DNA from 2 places in the Methylotenera mobilis JLW8 genome. Region 1 is predicted to be linked to the other one. Evidence: riboswitches for the same ligand, from Rfam matches in the RefSeq annotation. Region 1 holds a riboswitch; the other holds the start of a gene.
The links. Region 1 has a riboswitch for cobalamin ahead of MMOL_RS09735 (ribonucleoside-diphosphate reductase subunit alpha). Riboswitches for the same ligand answer to the same signal wherever they lie in the genome.
Positions count from the first base shown of each region.

Region 1 (11,326 bases):
GTGTCAGTGGCTGTTTCGGCAAAAACCGATACTGGCATGACACTTAATGCGGTGAGTACTGCGCAGTGCAGTGGCGTAAAGCGGAAGATAGAGCGCTGCATAACATATCCTTTAGAATCCCATTAAAACTTATTAACAGAAATGATAATGAGAACGATTATCATTAATTAAAAATGGCATTCTACATAAATAAATATTAAATCGCTACTTATTTGATTAGATTAAGGTATGCCGCAAAACAAAAAAGCTAAACCTCAAGGAGGTTTAGCTTTTTATTGAACTGCTCAGAAATAAAATCCCACTCACTTGTATGGCGCAATTTATATCGCACCATACACGGAGTTAGACCATTAAGATTATATGGTAGTGCTTAACTTCAGCCCTACAATGCCAGCAAAGATAAGTGACAGACTAAGTAACCTACCTAAGTTTGCGGACTCACCAAATAGCAAAATACCGAAAATTGCCGTGCCAATAGCGCCAATTCCCACCCAAACTGCATACGCAGTCCCTACGGGTAATGATTTCATTGCCATTCCCAGTAGCCAAACGCTCAGTATCATGGCCAACACTGTGACCACCGTTGGCCATAATCGCGTAAAACCTTCGGTATACTTTAGGCCTATTGCCCATACTACTTCTAACAACCCTGCCGCAACAAGAATCGCCCAACTCATCACTAATACCTCACAAAAAATATTGGGTCGTCCCGAAATCAATCAAATGAGTAAGGTCGTCCTTACTTACCGCGTACAGAATCAAGTTTAGCACTAGAATTGAGTAACTGCGCGCCTTCTAGGTGCCCATTAACGCTATCACTCAACCTTATCTACACACACGCTAACGCTAACAAGCATCAATAAATAGCCTACAATTTATGCAGTGCCAGATTGATGTATTTTAGTAATTCACGCAATTATTGCATCAAGCGCTAGCCGCAACCAACTATTTCCCATATAAATCAATAGAGTAGATATTTGGCACATTAACTGCATTTACCTTAAAAAATATTATAAGCCAAGGTATACCATACTATGCAGTCAACGCATCCAGAAATTACTAATCAGGCAGTATTGCCAAAATTTCTGAATCAAACACAAGCAATATTGTTAGTTGCTGCGTTCATCATGCTGACAGGCAACTTCGCTCTGTTTCACGGCATTGTGCACATATACCCACTGACGGTTGCCAACGTGCCATTTTTAACTTCATTAGCTTTATTCTTTAGCGCACTTACCGCGATTTTTTTCCTAGCTATATGCCACGGGAGATTTACACGCTGGATCTTGGCATTGTTTGTCGTCATTGCATCGCAAGCCGCTTACTATATGGATCACTTAGGTATCATTATTGATACAGTCATGATTGATAACATCATGCAAACCAGTGTAAATGAGTTTGCTGGCTTAATCACCATGAGTTTAATCGTCAGAACTTTGGCATTGGGTGTGCTACCGGCATGGTTAATCGTTAAGTACTTCCCCTCCCCTAGCAACTTCAAATCAGAATTAAAATCCAGATTAAAAACCATCTTCTTCTGCTTGGCAGGCATTATTCTGCTCGTGCTGCCGTTCACCGCCGATTACAGCTCGTTTATACGTGAACATAAAATCGTCAGGTTCTACGCAAACCCAACCTATGCAGTGTACTCGGCCATTAAATACTTAACAGACCAAGCCAAAGCGCCAAGTAACCCAACTCTCAATAAAACAGCGGAAGATGCAGTATTAATTGACTCAAGCACCAGCAAGAAGGAACTTATTATATTAGTGGTGGGTGAAACAGCGCGTGCCGATAGATTCTCATTAAACGGCTATCAGCGCGAGACCAATCCATTACTCGCCAAACAGAATGTTGTCAGCTTTAGCAACGTCAGTTCATGCGGCACCTCAACTTCGGTATCGGTTCCCTGCATGTTTTCGTCATTAGGGCGCAGCAAATACGATAAAGAAAAAGCACTGGAACAAGAGAACTTGTTAGACGTACTAAAGAAAAATGGTATCGAAGTGTTATGGCGCGACAACAACTCAGACTCTAAAGGCGTGGCTACCAGGGTGAGATATGAGGACTTCAAATCGCCTACCCTTAACCCGGTTTGCGAGGGTGAGTGCAGAGATATCGGCATGTTAAGCGGGCTGGATAAATATATAGAGGCGCACAAATCTCAGGACATGATGATTGTATTGCACCAAATGGGCAACCACGGCCCTGAATACTACCGCAGATACCCCAAAGCATTTGAGCGCTTTAAACCTGCTTGCCAAACCGGTGAGCTCAGAGATTGCTCTAAACAGGAAATTGATAATGCCTACGACAATGCAATTTTATATACAGATTACTTCTTGTCCGAGGTAATTAATTTCCTCAAAAAATATGACAGTACGCACGAAACGGCCATGCTCTACGTTTCAGATCATGGCGAGTCCTTAGGTGAGCATGGCATTTACTTACATGCTGCACCATACATGATGGCGCCTAAAGAGCAAACGCATGTGCCAGTAATCGTATGGGCGGGCCAAAACTTTGATTATCGTTTAGATGATATTAAATCGTATCAAAACCATGCACTGAGCCACGACGATTTATTTTGTACGATATTAGCCTCGTATGAATTAGATTCACATATATGTGCAGCCAAGAAAGGTATTTTCTCTAAAAATACCGTGCTCAAATCAGCCGCCCTAGCTAATCAGAATCAGGACCTGAAGGTGGATTAACGCACATGGAACGCTGGGTTGCATACGCGATTATCTCCATGCTATTTGCAGGCTTTACTGCCGTCATTGCCAAACAAGGGTTAACTGACATTTCTGCTGAATTAGGCTTAACGGTAAGAACGCTGTTTGTTTGTGCATTTATTATTTTCTTTGGCTTGCTCAGCATAGCCCCCGCCGAAATTAAAAACCTGCAAAAACATCACTATATTTGGCTAGCACTCTCTGCGCTCACTACCGCCGGTTCTTGGATTTTTTATTACAAAGCGCTAAAAATGGGAGATGTAGCAACCGTAGCATTGATTGATAAGGGCAGCGTTGTAGTCACCGTGCTATTGGCATGGTTGTTATTTAAAGAAGCCATCACCTTGCGCATGATGATAGGTGCTATTTTGATAGTAGCTGGCGTTATCGTACTCTCAAGAAAATAGCAGCATGAATGCCACCATAAAAAACACACTGATAAAAGTACCGGAAGTCACACTGATATTTTGGATAATTAAAATTGCGGCAACCACACTAGGTGAAACTGGGGGCGATGCCGTTTCAATGTCCATGAATCTTGGGTACCTCGTTGCGACTATCGCTTTTACCGCGGCATTCCTATTAGCTGTCTTTACACAGATTACCGTGAAGCATTTTAACCCTTGGCTTTATTGGACCACCATTATCGCCACCACTACCGTAGGCACTACTTTAGCTGATTACGCAGACCGCTCGCTGGGTATTGGCTATGCGGGCGGTACGTTACTTCTATTTACGCTGCTTATGTCATCCCTCTTTATTTGGTATCGTACACTGGGCTCGGTGTCTATTACGGTGATTACCTCTAAAAAAGCGGAAATGTTTTACTGGTTAACCATCATGTTTTCTCAAACACTGGGTACAGCACTAGGTGATTGGGCTGCAGATAGTGCAGGACTTGGATATATCGGTGCAGCAATCATCTTTGGCGCCATGCTTGCTTTGATTGTTGTGGCTTATTATAAGTCTAATATCTCCAACACTATTTTGTTCTGGGCGGCATTTATTCTAACGCGCCCACTGGGTGCGGTTGTTGGCGACTTTCTTGATAAACCTTTAGCCGCAGGTGGCTTAGCACTTAGCCGCTATTCCGCCTCTATGGTCTTAATGGTGCTGATTATCGGCTGTATCACTATATTCAAACAATCCGCAGCCAAACGCACGCATTAATGTAAACCCGCCTCATATTTTTAAGATGTATCGCGCTAAAGCATTAGCAGCTATCCGTACTCATCGCCTTTTTACCTACTCAAAAAAATAACGCTCATGATTTTTTTCTCCATTTTTATTGCCGCTCTATTGGCATTTTCTATTAGTGTGATTTGTGGCGGTGGTGCAGGCTTATTGCTTATCCCCATCTTAGGTTACGCTTTGCCGGCATCGCAAATACCGGCCGCATTATCTATCGGCACCTCGGTAAACTCGGTGACCAAACTTTCCTTGTTCTACTCAAAAATAAACTGGCATATCGTTAGACTTTTTTTACCGGCGGCACTGCCAGGTGTGGCGTTAGGCGCTTGGCTGTTAAGCTATTTAGACCCAACTTACGTTGAGCTATGCATGGCAATATTTTTAGTTTCCAACTTGCCTTATTTGTTTAGAAAAGAAACTGTGGCTAATGCAAAACCCAATTATTCCAATCAGTTTTTACGTGCCATTGGCTTGTTGGCTGGGTTTATTTCTGGGCTAACTGGCGCAGTGGGCGTGTTATTTAATGGCGTATATTTACGCTATGGCTTAGTTAAAACTGAAATCGTTGCCACCCGCGCCGCTAATGAAATTTTGCTACATATCATCAAGCTCTTTTTATATGCTTACCTATGCTTATTTACGCTTAAAGTGTTAGAAATTGGCCTGATCGTCGCGGCAGCTGCCGTGCTTGCAACTTATCTAATGAAATTTATTCTGCCCAGAATATCCACTGCTAGGTTCAGTAAGTTTGGCTACGGCGCAATGGTGGTATCAGGTGCGCTACTGTTTAACAGTGCAATTTTACGCGTGCAAGAAATGCATAACCCAAGCATACACGTCATGCGTATGGCAAAAGGTTATGACGCATCATTCAGTTGGAATGATTTACTGTACAGCGTTGAGTTTAAGTATAGCGAAGGCTTTGAACTTGAACGTATTATCCCAGTGAGCTCATTAACACTCGCCAAGCAAACCTTGGTACAGGCTCACAAAGGCGATGCGTCTAAAATCGTGATTGAAAAGGTATATTCGATCAAAAAAATTTCTTATGAGGCTTATTACTACGATGCCAACGACCAACTGCTGAACAAAATTAAATTTAATTGATGCATGTATCAGCACTAGCCTCAACAACGCGTGATCAAGGCTGGTTAGCCAAGTAATATCGTAAAACCAAAGCTTATTCTGAAGGACTAGAGGCAAGCGCACCATGCCTGATTTCTGCTTTTAACACACAAAAATAAATTAATTAAAAAATCCTTATAAAACATATATATGGAATTTTAAATCAGACCAATATCAATATATTGTGTTTTTTATATTGCAACCACCCGTTATATTGCGTTATATTTCTCGCATACGGTTCTTATTTTTCAGTCGAAATTTAAGATAATAGGGAATCCGGTGCGAAGTTTGGCGTAACGCAAACATCAATACCGGGGCTGCCCCCGCAACTGTAATCAGAGAGTTATTTTGTATTTCTCGCCACTGAATTTTAGTGAATTAAAATTTGGGAAGGCTAGCAAAATAATGATGACCTGAAAGCCAGGAGACCTGCCGTAGACATTTTTCACACCGCACTGGGGTGAATACTTTTATAACGTTTGAGGCGGGGTGTCCTCGGCAGATGGATAGATTTAATCTATCCGCCATGCTGGTCTTTGTTTGGCGCATTTTTCTATTGCAGAAGATGCTCGCTGTCCAAAGCGTACCTGCCCTTTATTAAAAAGGGAAAACAAATGGATGATATAAAACCATCTTCAAGTACTGATTCAGTACAAGCTACAATGTTACCTATGTTGCAAGTGATTCGCCGTAATGGTGCCGCTGTAACATTTAATTTAGACAAAATTTCTATCGCTATTACCAAGGCGTTCTTGGCAGTTGAAGGCAATCACAGTGCCGCTTCACAGCGCGTACGCGACCAGGTCACTTCGCTCAGTCAAATCGTTAATCATGCCCTAATTCGCCGTTTGCCAACCGGCGGCTCCATTCATATTGAGGATATCCAAGACCAGGTTGAATTAGCGCTCATGCGCAATGGTAACCACGACGTAGCACGTGCATACGTGCTTTACCGTGAAAAACGCAACGCGGAGCGTGCTGCCGAAAAAGCGACCACCAGCGAACCAAGCCATGCTTTGAACGTAAATATCGACGGCAAACTAGTGCCGCTTAATATCAAACAATTGAATGAGATGGTGGCTGAAGCCTGCTTAAATTTAGGTAATGAAGTTGATGTGAACCTAGTGGTTGAGCAAGCTGTACGCGATTTATACGATGGAATTCCATTCACTGAAGTGTACAAAGCGCTGATTCTTTCTGCGCGTAGCTTGATTGAAACCGAACCAGCTTACAACTATGTAACAGCGCGTCTGCAACTGGATTTAGTACGTGCAGAGGTGCTGGGCGAACGTGTAAGCCATGCTGAGATGGACGCACACTATGCAGAATATTTCCCACGCTATATCAAAATCGGTATCGATGCAGATTTGCTGGATCCACGTTTGGCGCAGTTCGATTTAGATAAACTCGCAAATGCTTTGGTAAAAGAGCGCGACTTCCAATTTGGTTACTTAGGTATTCAAACCCTGTATGACCGTTATTTCTTGCATATCGAAGAGCGTCGTATTGAACTACCGCAAATCTTCTTTATGCGCGTGGCGATGGGCTTGGCGATTAATGAAATTGACCGCGAAGCGCGAGCAATTGAGTTCTATAACGTATTGAGTACGTTCGACTTTATGAGCTCAACACCTACCTTATTCAACGCCGGCACATTGCATTCACAGCTTTCTTCATGCTACCTCACTACCGTGAGCGATGACTTGGATGGCATCTACCAAGGCATTAAAGAAAACGCGCTACTGCAAAAATATGCAGGCGGTTTAGGTAACGACTGGACACCGGTGCGCTCATTAGGCGCACGTATCAAAGGTACTAATGGCAAGAGCCAAGGCGTGATTCCATTCTTAAAAGTGGTGAATGACACCGCAGTGGCTGTGAACCAAGGTGGTAAGCGTAAAGGTGCGGTGTGTGGTTACCTGGAAACCTGGCACTTGGACATCGAAGAGTTTTTAGACTTGCGTAAAAACACCGGTGATGACCGTCGCCGTACGCATGACATGAATACCGCGCACTGGATTCCAGACCTGTTCATGCGCCGTGTGACGGAGCAGGGCGAGTGGACATTGTTCTCTCCATCCGACGTACCTGATTTGCATGACAAATACGGTAAAGCTTTTGAAAAAGCTTATGTAGAGTATGAGCGCCGTGCTGACACCGGTGAAATCAAGCTATTCAAACGTGTTCCTGCAATTCAAATGTGGCGCAAGATGTTGTCCATGTTGTTTGAAACAGGCCATCCTTGGATCACCTTTAAAGACCCATGCAACATTCGCTCACCACAGCAGCACGTAGGTGTGGTGCATAGCTCAAACCTGTGTACAGAAATCACATTGAATACTTCTGATACTGAAATTGCTGTGTGCAACCTGGGCTCTGTGAACTTATTGCAACATTTAAAAGAAGTTAACGGAAATTTAGAGTTAGATAACGACAAATTGCAGGCGACGATCAAAGTCGGTATGCGCATGTTAGATAACGTGGTGGATATCAATTTCTATCCTGTAGGCAAGGCGCGTAATTCCAATACCCGTCATCGCCCGGTGGGCATGGGTATCATGGGTTTCCAAAATTGCTTACACGCAATGCGTATTCCTTACGCAAGTATGGATGCAGTGGAGTTTGCCGACCGTGCAATGGAAATGGTGTGTTACAACGCGTATTGGGCTTCAACCGTGCTGGCAGAAGAACGCGGCCCATACTCTAGCTTTAAAGGCAGCTTATGGGATCAAGGCATTTTGCCGTTGGATACATTGAATCTGCTGGAAGCAGAACGTGGCGGCAATGTAGAAGTAGATAGAAGCAAAACGTTGGATTGGGATGCCTTGCGCAACCGTATCCAAAAAGTTGGTATGCGTAACTCCAACTGCGTGGCCATTGCGCCTACTGCAACGATTTCTAATATCGTAGGAGTATCAGCCAGTATTGAGCCTGAATACCAAAACCTATATGTGAAATCTAATTTATCAGGCGAGTTCACCATCGTAAACGAGCAGTTGGTTAATGACCTGAAAGCACGCGGCTTGTGGGATACCGTAATGGTATCTGACTTGAAATATTTTGATGGCTCATTGGCGCCAATTGAGCGTGTGCCTGCTGACTTGAAGCAGCTCTATGCAACTGCCTTTGACGTAGACCCAAGCTGGTTGATTGAAGCGGCAGCACGTCGCCAGAAATGGATAGACCAGGCGCAATCACTCAACCTGTACTTTGCGGTGCCATCAGGCAAGAAGCTGAACGATACGTATCTACTAGCATGGCAACGTGGTTTGAAAACGACCTATTACCTACGCTCTTTGGGTGCAACTGCGGCGGAGAAATCTACTGGCAGCGGTGGTGAGTTGAACGCGGTGTCTGCACATACAACGGCACCAGAACCTGCGCCGAAAATGTGCAGTATCGACAACCCAGACTGCGAATCTTGCCAATAAGCAAGCCCCTGTGAGCCGCTCATTGCATTGTTGCAACAATGCTCAAAGACTGCGCCGTACTACTGGTACCGTCTTGTCTTTTGTGCTTGTTGCGCCTCGCACTGAATGACTCTCGCCAACTTGCTAACGCAAAGTAAAGAATAAAGAACAAAGGAAAAAACATGCTTTCATTTGAAGATGAAGTAATTACAGAGCCATCAGCACCTAAGTTAGCGGCAGTGCCGGCCCCAGCTGTGCAAACCGCAACGCCAGTAGCAGCAAACCAGCCATCTATCTCAGGCCGTGTGAACGCCTCTGACAAACGCATGATTAACGGCCAGACTGATGTAAACCAACTGGTGCCGTTTAAATATCACTGGGCTTGGGACAAATACCTTGCAGGCTGCGCCAATCACTGGATGCCGCAAGAGGTTTCCATGAGCCGAGATATTGCACAATGGAAAGACAGCACAGCACTTACAGACGATGAGCGTCTGATTGTGAAGCGTAATTTGGGCTTTTTCACTACGGCCGACTCGCTGGCTGCGAACAACATCGTGCTCGGTACCTATCGCCACATTACGGCGCCAGAAGCACGCCAATACTTGCTGCGCCAGGGTTTTGAAGAGGCAATCCATACCCATGCGTATCAATACATCGTCGAGAGTCTGGGCTTAGACGAATCGGAAGTGTTTAATGCTTACCAAGAAGTGGCGAGCATTAAAGATAAAGATGACTTCTTGATTCCGTTCATCAACACGCTGACGAATCCGGAATTCAAAACTGGTACAGCAGAAGCGGACCAGCAACTGCTGCGTTCACTCATCGTGTTTGCCTGCATCATGGAAGGCCTGTTTTTCTATGTCGGGTTCGTACAGATTCTTGCACTGGGTCGCCAGAACAAGATGCAGGGCGCTGCCGAGCAATACCAATACATCTTGCGTGACGAGTCTATGCACTGCAATTTTGGTATCGATGTGATCAATACGATTAAATTGGAAAATCCGCACTTGTGGACTGCAGAATTCCGCGATGAGATCAAAGGTTTAATCCAGCACGGTGTTGAGCTTGAGTACCGCTATGCCGAAGCCACCATGCCACGTGGCGTGTTGGGCTTGAATGCTACGATGTTTAAGGAATATTTACGTTTTATTGCCAACCGTCGCTGCCAGCAAATCGGTTTGGATGTGTTATATCAAGGTGCGACCAATCCATTCCCATGGATGAGTGAAATGATTGACTTGAAGAAAGAGAAAAACTTCTTTGAAACGCGTGTAACGGAATATCAAACTGGTGGTGCATTAAGCTGGGATTAAGCACTGAATATAATCCGAAAGCAGATTCAGTAGCAGAGCAAAAAAAACAGACAGGAAGAAACTGGCAAGAATAGCGTAATCTTTACGGCTATTTTTTCCAGCTATTAATGTCTGTAATTAATAGGTTGCGCCCTTGTCTTGTAATAGCGCTATGATTTTAGCGTTGCCAGAGGCTTCAGCTAAGGCTAGCGTAGATTTGCCATTTTTACCGCGCGCCATTACATCCGCACCTCGCTCAATCAGCAGTTCGGCCACCTCAAACTGACCAGAGGTGAGGCTCAGTAGTAAAGGGGTGAAACCCTGGCTATCTCTATCATTGATATAAGCCCCTCGTTTAATCAGCATCTCTGCAACCATTTTATAGCCCGGCAACTGCTGACCACATACCAACAACAGCGGCGTCATGGTCTTGCGGTCATAAGCGTTCACATCCGCGCCCTTTTTAATCAGTATGCTCGCAATCACCGTGTAACCTTTTTTCAAAGCCACTAGCAGCGCCGGTGTACCCTCTGAGTCTGAAATGTGGATATTAAAATTACTACGCACAAAGAGGTCAACAACCGCCTGATTTCCCGTTTGAATTGCCTGTAGAAATTGCTCATCATTGCGCGCAATTCCGCGCTGCTCGAACTCTTTAAGCGCATTATCTACACCTTCTGCCTCGCGGATATGCTGAGACTGCCGTACTTGCCGCAGCCTGAGAATATCCTCCATCACATCTTGAGGGAATCCTTGGCGTCCACCGCGAGAGTCGATAATCAAATCACTGAAATAATCATGTATTTGCGGTGTAGACCAAAGCTTCTCAATACGAGTCAGTATGCGATCAAACTTACTCTCTAACGCATATGGGTAGTTTTCGCCAAGGTATTCAAAAAAAGGATGTTTAACAGACATAACAAATACGATGACCTAATCTAGTGATATAAACAGTGTGAGCTAGTAATGACCAACAACAACTCACTAAAATTCATTATAATAAATTTTTAATATGCTAAGCTAATAGTGACGCATAGTTTACTCACAGATGAACGTGTAAGTAAACGAAAGGATTATTTTGTTGAATTTCGAAGAAATGCATACAAGATTACCACCTTCCTATCGTTACCTAATTGCGATAGCGCTGTTCCTCATCGCCTTTTTTCTGCGCTTCATGATGGCGCCTGCACAAGAAAATCTGGCATACATCTCCTTTTATTTACCAACGCTCATCAGCTTCTACCTACTGGGCACAGGCCCTGGCATATTGGTCACCATACTTTCTGGAATAGCCGGTGAATACTACTTCGTGAAACCATTTGAAGTATTATTTAGCGCGCAAAAAAACTATCTTCCTTTGATATTTTTCGCCTTAACATCCTGCCTGATTGGGTTAATTATTACCAGGCTCAGTCATTACAGCGACGAGCTCAAACACGCCGAGGTACGGGAGAAGTTCCGTAGCCATGTGCTAGAGCTGATTACCAAAAGCGCACCACTAACCAATACACTAAGAGCGATTATCTTGTGGGTGGAGCAAGAAAATCCAGCGACACGCGGTAGCATC
Region 1 is NC_012968.1:2,085,883-2,097,208, forward strand. Features, by position in the region: gene MMOL_RS09705 (TonB-dependent receptor) at 1-101, opposite strand, end outside; gene sugE (quaternary ammonium compound efflux SMR transporter SugE) at 357-677, opposite strand; gene MMOL_RS09715 (phosphoethanolamine transferase) at 1,035-2,717, shown strand; gene MMOL_RS09720 (EamA family transporter) at 2,723-3,145, shown strand; gene MMOL_RS09725 (COG4705 family protein) at 3,150-3,908, shown strand; gene MMOL_RS09730 (sulfite exporter TauE/SafE family protein) at 4,005-5,036, shown strand; cobalamin riboswitch at 5,273-5,505, shown strand; gene MMOL_RS09735 (ribonucleoside-diphosphate reductase subunit alpha) at 5,669-8,485, shown strand; gene MMOL_RS09740 (ribonucleotide-diphosphate reductase subunit beta) at 8,647-9,780, shown strand; gene MMOL_RS09745 (ankyrin repeat domain-containing protein) at 9,898-10,677, opposite strand; gene MMOL_RS09750 (sensor domain-containing diguanylate cyclase) at 10,841-11,326, shown strand, end outside.

Region 2 (11,326 bases), 770 kb from region 1:
TATTACCCTGTACTTCCGGCATGGCGACGCGGTATTGAATCGAGTTGCTGGGTAAGCCGTCTTCAGATAGTTGCCAGGCAGTGGCACTACGGTCTGTAAGGCGAATGGCTTTAAACATGGGCACGTCTAGTTTTTTAATTAGCGCGGTAACAGACTCGCGTCCCTCTGCCGCGCCCACCACAAAGTCTTGTAGCACCACTAAGCCGGTTAGCTTGCTTGGGGCGATCATAGACGGTAGTTTTTCTATGGCTTGTTTGGATGCTTCGCCCCACTTCGCCATTACCACCACGCAGTTGATGCCTTGAGCTTGGCTTTGTGCGCAAATCGCGTCTGCAACCTGAGGGTCGCTGGTGCTTAAATCCAGCACCGCTAATGTGGTTTTGCTGTTGGGTGTTTGGAAAATTACTTGATTGCTGGCTAACTCTTTACCGCTTACGCGTAAGCGAATCGGAGGCATGGGTTTAGCCACAGGCAATGGCGTATTGGTTTTTGCCGACTGCGCGGTGAGCAAATACGTCATAAATGCGGCTAAGTTTTCCTGACCGCCAGCTTGCCAAACATCGCTCAATGCCAGCCACTTTGCTGCAGCAGCGTGTTTCTTCGCAGCGCTTAGCAAGGCATCTGGCGTTTTTTCTTGCGTTTGCGTCAGTGCTTTTGCCTCTGCAAACTCACTGACTGCATTTTTGTTAAAGCGGCTTCTGAGTGAGAGCGCGCTATCGCCGTTAAAAGCAATGAAAGTAGCCGGCTGCGTTTTGGATGGCTCTGACTTTAGCGCATCAAGTGCTCTTTGTAACTGGGCAGATGATTCTGCATATTGCGCCACGGCAAACACGGCATCTGCTTCTTGTAGCCAGCGCTTTAAGGTGCGGCTGTCCGCTGCCATCATTTGTGATTGTGAGCGTAAAACAATCCTATCACCTGGGCGCTGAGCTAGCGTGTTCTTTGCTGCCTCAGCCGCGGCGGGTGCGGTGCGGTCTGATACGATACCCAGTAAGGTTGCGCTATGTGCATTGCCTGTAAATAGACCCAATAGCAATACGCTAAGGTGAATGAATCTAGGCTTGGTTAGGTGCACTTGACTTACCGAGGTGTAAAAAATTGTGCTGCTAATGCTGGGTTAGACGCAAAGTAGAAATGCAGAAAGCTGGCGATAATTGGGCCATGCTGGTAAATATTTTCAACCTTACCAAAACGGGTCTTCGCGCTAGCAATAGGTGGCAGTTCTGTAGTAAAACTGCCGTAGTGAAAAGTGTGTGCACCAAGCTCGCCGTCTGCTAGCACGGCTTTTAATGAACCTAGTCCTTGTAAGCGCTCTTCTATTTGGCTCACACCGGGTAGTAAATCAAAACACGGCTCGCCATTGATTGACGCGGATAGTGCCATCATGCTACCGCACTCGGCAAGTATCGGCTTGTTAGCCTTAAACGCGCTTGTCAGTGAATCTTTCATGGCAAGGTTGCTGCTGATGTCCTGTAAGTGCAGCTCAGGGTAGCCACCGGGTAGCCAGTAAGCATCGGCCTCGGGTAAGGCGCTATCGTGTAATAGCGAAAAAAACACGAGGTTGGCACCCATGTCGGTTAAACAATCCAAGTTTGCTTGATAGATAAAACAGAACGCCGCATCTTTGGCAATTGCAATCGTTTTGCCTGCAAGAAGTGGAGGTGTGGATTGGGCTAGGGTGGTATTAGTCGTGCTGTTAAATGTAACCATTGGTGGCAACGGTAAGTCCTGCATTAAAGCATTGGCAGCAGTTTCAATTTTTTGTTCGAGATCACTTATTTCTGCAGCGCGAAACAAGCCCAGATGCCGCTCTGGTAAGCTTAATGCTTCATTTTTTTGTAATGCACCAAACCAATTCAGGTGAGATGGTAGTGAGTCTTGCAGCAATTTCCCATGCCCTGCGCTACCTACCTTGTTGGCTAGCACGCCAGTGGGGATTAGCTTAGGTTTGTGTGACAGCAGGCCATTCGCCAGTGCGCCAAAGGTTTGTGCCATGCCACCGGCATCAATAGTCAGCAGCACCGGTAAATTAAAGCGTACGGCAATATCTGCGCTTGATGGCGTGCCATCGTATAAGCCCATTACGCCCTCAATGATAATCAAATCGGCATCTTGTGCTGCGCGGTAAAGTTGCGCTTCGGCATCATTTTCGCCGCACATCGTAAAATCTAGATTGTAAACCGGGCGTCCGGTGGCTACCTCTAGAATCATGGGGTCTAAAAAATCAGGGCCACACTTAAATGCTTGTACACGCAGCCCTTGGTTGCGCCATGCGCGCGCCAAAGCTGCGGTAATAAAGGTTTTTCCCTGCCCGGATGCGGGGGCGGAAATGAGTAGGGCGTGGCAAGTGGTCATAGCGTTTGGTTATAGGTCTATACCTGGTTGGGCCTTAATGCCAGCACGCCATGCATGTTTAATATCCATAATTTCACTTACGGTGTCTGCCAGTTCGGTAAGGGCGGCAGGTGCGCCACGCCCGGTTACCACTACGTGCTGCATGGGTGGTCTGGCTGCAATGTCAGCCAGTATTTGTGTGAGGTCAAGGTAGCCATATTTCATGGTGTAGGTGAGTTCATCCAGAATCACCAGTCGAATGCTGGGGTCACGCAACATGCGCTGCGCAATTGCCCACCCTGCTTGAGCGGTTTGGGTGTCACGTTCGCGGTCTTGGGTGTTCCAAGTGAAGCCTTCGCCCAGTACGTGCCACTCTACGTTTGCTTGATTGCGGAAAAAAGCCTCTTCGCCGGTATCGCTACGTCCTTTGATGAACTGCGCAACGCCAACCTTCATGCCGTAGCCTAAAGCGCGTGCCATCATGCCGAAAGCAGAAGAGCTCTTGCCTTTGCCGTTGCCGGTTAGGACCAGTAGTAGCCCTTTTTCCTGATTTGCTTGTTCAATCGCAGCATCAATCACTGCTTTTTTACGCACCATACGTGCTGTATGGCGCGTGTTTTTGTCATCAGATGTCGTCATCTAAATACTAATATCTAATTAGGCTTTAGCACGGTTCAAGCCGCTTGCTAATGCAAATGTGATATGCACTACGGCCGCAACTGCCAACCAGAAGCCAATATTCTCAAACTGACGTGGCGCGTATTTAATTAAGCGTGCGCCAAACTCAGCGATGGTTGGGTCAGGGTAGCGGCCGCCAAAGAAGTAGAAACCACCGCTAGAGAATATCTCGCTGGCAATGCCTGCAACGGTAGCGCTACCAACTAAAGGCAGAATGGCCTTGCTGCTGAAACTATAGTGTTTAGCAAACCAACGGCCAGCCAGCCACATAGAGCCATAAGCAGGCAATAGGAAACCGTAAGCTGGGGTAACGCAAAAGTTACTCACGCCTTGGAAATAAACAGAGTAAAGGTCTAAGCCTGTACATAACGCCAGTAATGCTGGAAACATAATTGCTGGACGCAGATACAAACCAGCAAGGAAAAATACGGCCAGTGATGCGCTAGGTAGGCTGTTGATTGAGGCAAAGTGATGACCACGCGTCACAATGATGAGTGCGGCAAGCACAACACCAATAAAGATTTGTTGTGTTTTAGAAAGTGTAAGCATAGTAGGTGCAGCCTCCGATGGTTTTGCTTTAATGATAATAGTTAAATAAAACATGATTTTATCGTAAATGCGTTTTGCTAGGGCGAGTTTTCGCTCGTCCTAGCAGTTAGCCAGCGTTAAGGTTTCATGTTGTAGCGTAAGCCTACAAACAAGTTACTGCCAGCGGTGTTGTAAGCGGGTGATGTTGCAGTGTTTCCTGTGTAAGCTAAAACGTAATTCTTATCCAGCACGTTATTGGCACGCGCCTCTAACTTCCACTCTGGGTTGATGCGGTAGTTAGCGGTGAAATTCAATAATGCATAGCCTGGCATGACTTTAGTGTTGGCAAGGTTGTTGTAGCGTGTAGAAGCGCCTTGCATCTCCGCGCCCCACTGCAAATCGCCCAATGTATGCATTAAATTAACTGAGCCGTAACGATTAGCTTGGCGTGGAGTTAAGTTATCTGTCGCCTCATCTCTTGGTGACTGTACAGTGAAGTTTCCACTTAAGAGTAAGTTGTCGCTTACATTCCAACTGGCATCTGTTGTCACACCTTGTATTTCAACTTTGCCAACGTTGATAGGGCAGAAGCCGCCAAGCGTGCAACTTGGAGTGGCAGGGCCTGCATTCGCGAGTAAGCTGCGAATTTTGTTCTGGAATACAACCACGCCAGCATTAAACTTGCCACCCGTGTATTTAACTCCAGCCTCTACGTTGTCTGACTTTTCTGGAGATAGCGTAGGATCACCAAAGTTTGGATAATACAATTGGTTAAAAGTAGGTGCTCTAAATGCTTTGCCATAATTAGCGGTAACGCGCCATTGAGGCGTGATGCGATAACCATAACCGGCACCGCCAGTGGTGAAATTGCCATACTGAGTGTTATGGTCTTCGCGTACAGAGGCTTGTACGGAGTGGTTGCCATGATCCAATAGGTAGCTAGCTAAGAAGCTATCATTGTTACGCTCTTTTTTGAATTTGGTTTTAACGTTGGCTACGCTGCTGACGTCTTGCTCAAGTCGATCATAAGCCAAGGTAAGTTTGCCCAGTGGCAAAGTAAAGTCATTTTGCCAAGAGAGCTGTTGTTGCTCAGTACGATACTTACTTATGCCTTTAGGGTTGTAGGTAGAGCTTGCTTTGGATGTGTTCGGTTTTGCATAGCTATCTGAGTCATCTACCCCCATGCCAAGCTTGAATGTACTATGCCAGAAATCAGTAAATTGGTTTTTGCTGGTAAAAGCATAGCTTTGTAGCGTTTGCTCAGTAAAGTTCTCGTAATTAGAACCATCAAACTCGTTGTGCCCTTTGCTCTCAAAGAACTGCAGTCCCCATGTGTGGCCTTTTGCCAGCTCAAGTTCTGCATAAGCGGAAGTGCTTAAGTTGCGGTAGCTGTCATCGTCTGAGTCTTTGCCTGTGCGGATGCGACGGGCGGAAAAGCTGTCAGTATCCAAACTGCTGACGTTTACGCCATACTTAAGTGCGTTGATACCGCCGTTGATGCCAAACTCTGCAGTTTTTGTATTGTAAGAACCTAGGCCTACCGCGGCATTCACTAATGGTTTATCCGATAAGCTTTTGCGTGTAAAAATCTGAATCACGCCGCCAATTGCATCAGCACCATATAGGCTAGATGCAGGACCACGTAAGATTTCTATTTTTTCGATTTGGCCTAGTGGAATGTTTTCAAAAGAGGTCCTCCCTAGCGTAGCGGAGTTCATGCGTAGGCCATCAACTAGCACTACTGTTTGTTCTGAGCTGGTGCCTCTTAAAAAGACGCTGGCCTCAGTGCCCGCACCTCCGGTAGTAACAATCTGTACGCCAGGTTGCTGGCGCAGAACGTCAGTAATAGAACCTGCGCCCATGCGCTCTATTTCTTCTCGGTCAATTATAGTTACGTCGCCGATCACATTTTGGCGTGCTTGTGGCGTACGTGTGGCTGTCACTACAACCTCGTCTAAGTTGATGGTGTCTGTAGCGTAGACTGTTGGATGAAACGCTAGGCCAATCAGGCCAGCGATGATTTTTTTGTTCATTTGAATTTCCCTATGCGACATGCGACCCCGCATGTAACTGATAACTAAGGAAATACAGAAAGGATAAGTGTCGAAACGAAAAGAATTCACGGCACAAGTTTGTACTTGTGCGCTACGTTTTGAACAACCGTCACCCCGCGGTATTTCCAACTAATTGTTGCGAGGCCGGTCTCCGGGCTCGTGAATGACATGTTTTGCACCTTCCCAAGCAGGGGCTATCAAAATAGCGTGGCTCAGTGGTTTATTGCAAAACAATATGATTGAAAATCATATTCACTTACCGTTGCGGGGGCAGCACAGGGATTGTTATCCGCTCAGAATGACGTATTAACGCACCTATTTCCCAGTTTCACCTTGTTTGTTAACAACAAACATGGCACCTATCAACAACGACAATTATAACGTTTAAAGATTCAATCAGGCGAACTATCTGGGATAAATTTATTTGTAATGTGTTGTAATACTTTTAAAAATCGCTGTTAGCTATTGACTACAATCATTTTTTTCAATTATAGTGATTGTATGGACGCAGACTTAACAGCACTAGAGCAAAAACTGTTGCAATTAATTGCACGGTATAACGAGCTACGCGACGAGAACGCGCGCCTACGTGTTGATCTAGGCGCTATGGAATCTGATACCGCTTTGCTAAAAGCGAACATGGCTCAAGCCAGCGAACGTATCGAAGCGTTAATGCAAAGCCTGCCTTAGTTTTCAATAAACGATTATTTTCGAGTAAAAGCTAATGAGTGAAATTAAAGGCGTTGATGTCAATATCATGGGGCGTGACTTTACCGTGTCATGCACGGATGAAGAGCGTCCAGGTTTGCTTAATGCCGTCAATTTTTTAGACAAGAAAATGCGCGATATTCGCGATAGCGGCAAAGTTATCGGGGTGGAGCGTATTGCGATTATGACTGCGCTCAATTTGTCTTATGAGCTGCTCAATAGTAAAAGCGGCGATGTGAATATCGGCGATATCAAGCGTAGAATCTCTATGATGCAAGATCAGATAGATCAAGCTTGTGAGCTAAAATAAGTATTTTTACAAGTAATTTATTTAGATCGCTATTACGTTTTCTTGATAGCGTTTTCTTGTAACTGGAGTAGAATCAATTCAATCGTTTTATGATTAAAAATAAAACGTCAGGTTATACAGTTTGTTCTCTGCGGCGTGGTTTAGGCTAATAATTCCTTGAACTAGTTTATAGCATCGGTTTTAGTCATTCGAGTTGTTGTGTGAGCGCTCTCATGGTGAGTTCTTTTAGAACCCCTTGGCGAGTGACCCTAATGCGCTCTAGGCTGTTACCACTTGAGCCTTTTTGGTTCAGGATGCTGGCTTAGGCTACGTCCGTGGAGAACTCCTTACTTGATCGCAGGCCTGCTACCTGGATCTATCTTAAGGCGTGATATTTCAAGTCCGCCAAGCTCACAATTTCCAAGCACTTTTCATGACAGCTTTCTAGTATCACTGGCGGTGCAAATCCAGCCTCTGATGCCTCTAGCCAGCGGCTTGCGCACAAGCACCAGCGGTCGCCAGCGCGTAATCCCTCAAAGCCGTATTCGGGACGTGGTGTGCTTAAATCGTTGCCTCTGGAGATTGAAAACGCGAGAAACTCTTCAGTCATTTGCGCACAGACCGTATGGCTACCATGGTCTTCAGCGCCAGTTTCGCAGCAGCCTGAACGGGTGAATCCGGTGACGGGATCTAGGCTGCAAGTTTGTAATGCGGTACCAAGTACGTTTTTTTGTTGTAGTTTTGTCATCTTAGCGTTGATTCAGTTTGGAGTTGGTTCTATTTGATTAGATATAGATTATCATAGACGCTCATTTTTTACAGGAAAACGTAATGCGATATTGGTTAATGAAGTCGGAGCCATCCGATGTTTCAATTGACGACTTAGCCGGCTTTGAGAATCAAACCGTGGACTGGTATGGCGTGCGTAACTATCAGGCACGTAACTTTATGCGCGACCAGATGCAGGTGGGGGACGGCGTGTTGTTCTACCATTCCAATTGCGACGAGCCAGGTATCGCAGGCATCGCCGAAGTTGCGACACTAGCCTACCCAGATCGCTTGCAGTTTATTGAAGGCCATAAGTACTTTGACCCCAAAGCCACGCCAGAGACTCCACGCTGGTTTAATGTGGATGTGAAGTTGGTGCGTAAAACGCGTTTGTTGAGTTTGAAAGAGATGCGCGAGACGCCTGAATTGGAAAACTTGCGCATACTGCAACGCGGTAACCGCTTGTCGATTACGCCAGTTGATCCTAGGGATTGGGCATTTATACTGGAGCAGTTGAAATAAAAAAAGCTCCTATCATAGATAGGAGCTTTAGCAAGAAACGGCCTACTTCATAGGGTAGTCATTGGCTAGCTATCTACTTATTTAGTACCCAATTTAGTGTCTAGGCTACCCATGGATTTTGGATAAGTCACGATACCCCAAGGCATGTCTTTCACCTCGATTTGTTTCGTTACTTCCAGTTTCTGCGCGTCAATCACGTAAACCGCATCTGATTTACCGCAAGCTAACAGCAGTTGTTTGTCATCTGGGGTAAATGTGAAGTGCCAGCAACGGTTGCCGGTAGGGATGTCTTTTATTTTCTCATAAGTTTTAGCGTTAAATACTTGTAGCGCTTTTTGTTTGTTAGTTGCTACAAAAATGTGCTCACCGGTTTTGTCGTAAGAAATGCCGTAAGGCGTTTCGCCAGTATCTACGGTGCGTACAAAGTTAAAGTCTTTATCCAGCACCATGATTTTGTTGCCATACTCGAGTGTGGCTAAGTAGGTATTGCCATCTGGTGATACTTTAATGCCACGTGGGCGATCGCCATACTCATGGGTCTGAATGGTTTTCACCAAGCTGCCGTCAGCAATATTGTGTACGGTCACGGTGTTGTCCGCTTCATTGGTGATCACTAAGTTTTTACCGTCGGCTGAAAACTCAATGCCTTCTGTTTCAGGGCCGCCAGTGATTTCACGTACTTTTTCACCTTTAGTCAAATCGACAACAGCGATTTTGGCGGGGATTTTCTCTTCATCATCGTCATCCTCTTCAACTTTGGCCTTTTCACCTGGTTTCGGTGGTGGGCCACCTACGGCGCTTGGTTCGGATGATATAAATGCGTAGTTACCGCTGATGCGCACAAACTCTGGATTTTTGCCTACAGGGATTTGTTGTAACACTGTGCCTGTGGCGGTGTCGATGACTGAAACGCTCGCGTTTTCGCGCGTTGCTACCACCAGTTTTTTACCATCATCAGTAATACCCAAGCCGCGAGGAGATTCAGCCTTGATGTCAAACTCTTTCACTACTTGCATGGTGGCGAGGTCAATCACGCTTACGCCTGCATCTTGGCGCGTTACATATGCAACGCCACCAGTCGTGGCGTTATCTGCCGCTGGTGTTTGGTTGGCTGGGTCTTTGCTGCAGCCGTTAATGCCTGCCATAAGCGCTAGTAAAATTAAACTAATACGTGTTTTACTAAATGCTGGGGTAAATTTCATACACTCTCTCCAAATTAATTTCTGATGATGTCATGCTGATATTGTGATTTAAATATTAACCCTGCCAAGCATGCAAGAACTGTACTAAAAGTCTAGCTGATTAAAAACAGAAGCTTACATGCCAAGCGGTACAGGGATGGTTAATATTAGCCAATGGTTGTGGTTGATATTAACCAATGTCGATGGATTTAACCTCAGTCACCGTAGTTTTTACTGCGTCATTAACCTAAAAATAATTTATACGCTGGATTGTTAGTTTCTTCCCAGTGTGGGTATCCTAAGTTATTTAGGAAATCAGAAAACTCAGTTAGTTCATTTGGCGGCACTTGCATCCCGGCTAATACGCGACCAAAGTCCGCACCGTGATTGCGGTAATGAAATAGACTAATGTTCCAATCGTGGCCCATGGTGTCTAAGAACTTCATGAGTGCGCCCGGTTTTTCTGGAAACTCAAACCTGAACACTACTTCGTTCTCGGCCTGTGGCGCGTGGCCACCAACTAAATGCCGCAAATGTAATTTCGCCACTTCATTCTCTGATAAATCTAGCGCAGGCAAGCCTTGAGCAGCTAAATCTTTCACTAGTTGTGCGGATTCCGTTGGGTCGTTAACGGCTACCCCCACAAAAATGTGTGCCTCTGTAGGGTCTGAATAGCGGTAATTAAACTCAGTAATATTGCGGTTGCCAAGTAAGTGACAGAAGGCTTTAAATGCACCAGGTTTTTCCGGAATCGTGACCGCTAATACAGCTTCACGTTTTTCTCCCAGCTCGGCGCGCTCGGCAATAAAGCGCAGGCGATCAAAATTCATATTGGCACCAGAGGCGATGCTTATGAGCGTTTTACCCTCCAGCTTTTCGCGTGCGGCGTATGCCTTTAGCCCAGCCGTAGCTAGTGCGCCTGCTGGCTCTAGAATGCTTCGCGTGTCTTCGAACACGTCTTTGATTGCCGCGCAAATTGCGTCGTTGTCCACTATGATCATTTCATCAACGTATTGCTGGCAGAGGGCAAACGTATGCTCGCCTACTTGCTTCACTGCAGCGCCATCGGCAAATAAGCCCACTTGCTCCAGCATCACACGCTGGCCTTGCTGTAATGATTCTGTCATGGCCTCAGCATCGCGTGCTTCTACGCCGATGATTTTAATTTCCGGTCTAACCGCTTTTACATAAGCAGCAATGCCTGCCAATAACCCACCGCCGCCAACGCAGCAGAAAATCGCTTCAATTGGTTCCGGGTGTGCCTCTAAAATTTCCATCGCAATCGTGCCTTGACCGGCAATCACATCGGGATCATCGTAAGGGTGTACGAAGGTCAGGTTCTGGGATTTTTCCAGTTCCAGCGCGTGTACGTAGGCATCAGAGTAACTGTCACCAAACAATACCACTTCTGCGCCACGGCTTTTGACCGCATTAATCTTAATCAACGGGGTGGTGGTCGGCATTACGATAACAGCACGACAGCCCAGCTTTTGGGCAGATAGGGCAACGCCCTGTGCGTGGTTGCCAGCGCTGGCTGCAATCACGCCAGAATCTAGCGCGGCTTTAGGCAGGTAAGCCATTTTGTTGTAAGCGCCGCGTAACTTAAATGAAAATACCGGCTGCATGTCCTCGCGTTTCAAGAAAACACGGTTGTGGATGCGTGCCGATAAGTTGGGCTGGAAATCCAATGGTGTGTTTCTGGCCACGTCGTATACGCGGGAGTTTTTGATTTTTTCTAGATAGTTGGTAGGCATGCGTTTTTGTATTAGTTAGGTAGCGGTGTATAGTTATGGTTTGATTGATATTATAAAGAATTTATAAGGATTTAAGTAAATGGCGTTTACACAAGACGAATTAAAGCAACAAGTTGCAAAAGCAGCTGTGGAATATGTAAAAAGCGGCATCATTGGTGTAGGTACAGGTTCTACCGCTAACTTTTTTATTGAAGAGTTGGCGAAAGTAAAACACAAGATTGATGGCGCAGTCGCCAGCTCTGAAGCAACGGCGCAACGTTTGCGTGGTCATGGTATTGAAGTGTTTGATTTGAACTCAGTCGACAACCTTGAGATTTATGTGGATGGCGCTGATGAAATTACAGAGCATATGCATATGCTAAAAGGCGGCGGCGGTGCACTCACACGTGAGAAGATTGTTGCAGCTGTAGCCAAAAAATTCATCTGTATCTGTGATGCAACTAAATACGTGCCAGTGTTAGGTAAGTTCCCGTTACCAGTAGAAGTCCTGCCAATGGCAAAAAGCCATGT
Region 2 is NC_012968.1:306,437-317,762, forward strand. Features, by position in the region: gene MMOL_RS01405 (cobaltochelatase subunit CobN) at 1-1,030, opposite strand, end outside; gene MMOL_RS01410 (cobyrinic acid a,c-diamide synthase CobB) at 1,081-2,355, opposite strand; gene cobO (cob(I)yrinic acid a,c-diamide adenosyltransferase) at 2,365-2,973, opposite strand; gene MMOL_RS01420 (hypothetical protein) at 2,992-3,615, opposite strand; gene MMOL_RS01425 (TonB-dependent receptor domain-containing protein) at 3,678-5,573, opposite strand; cobalamin riboswitch at 5,720-5,972, opposite strand; gene MMOL_RS01430 (hypothetical protein) at 6,096-6,284, shown strand; gene MMOL_RS01435 (cell division protein ZapA) at 6,319-6,612, shown strand; gene MMOL_RS01440 (DUF2237 family protein) at 6,968-7,339, opposite strand; gene MMOL_RS01445 (EVE domain-containing protein) at 7,423-7,881, shown strand; gene MMOL_RS01450 (YVTN family beta-propeller repeat protein) at 7,959-9,083, opposite strand; gene ilvA (threonine ammonia-lyase, biosynthetic) at 9,305-10,816, opposite strand; gene rpiA (ribose-5-phosphate isomerase RpiA) at 10,896-11,326, shown strand, end outside.
Region 2: another riboswitch for cobalamin. It lies ahead of MMOL_RS01425 (TonB-dependent receptor domain-containing protein); the one in region 1 lies ahead of MMOL_RS09735 (ribonucleoside-diphosphate reductase subunit alpha).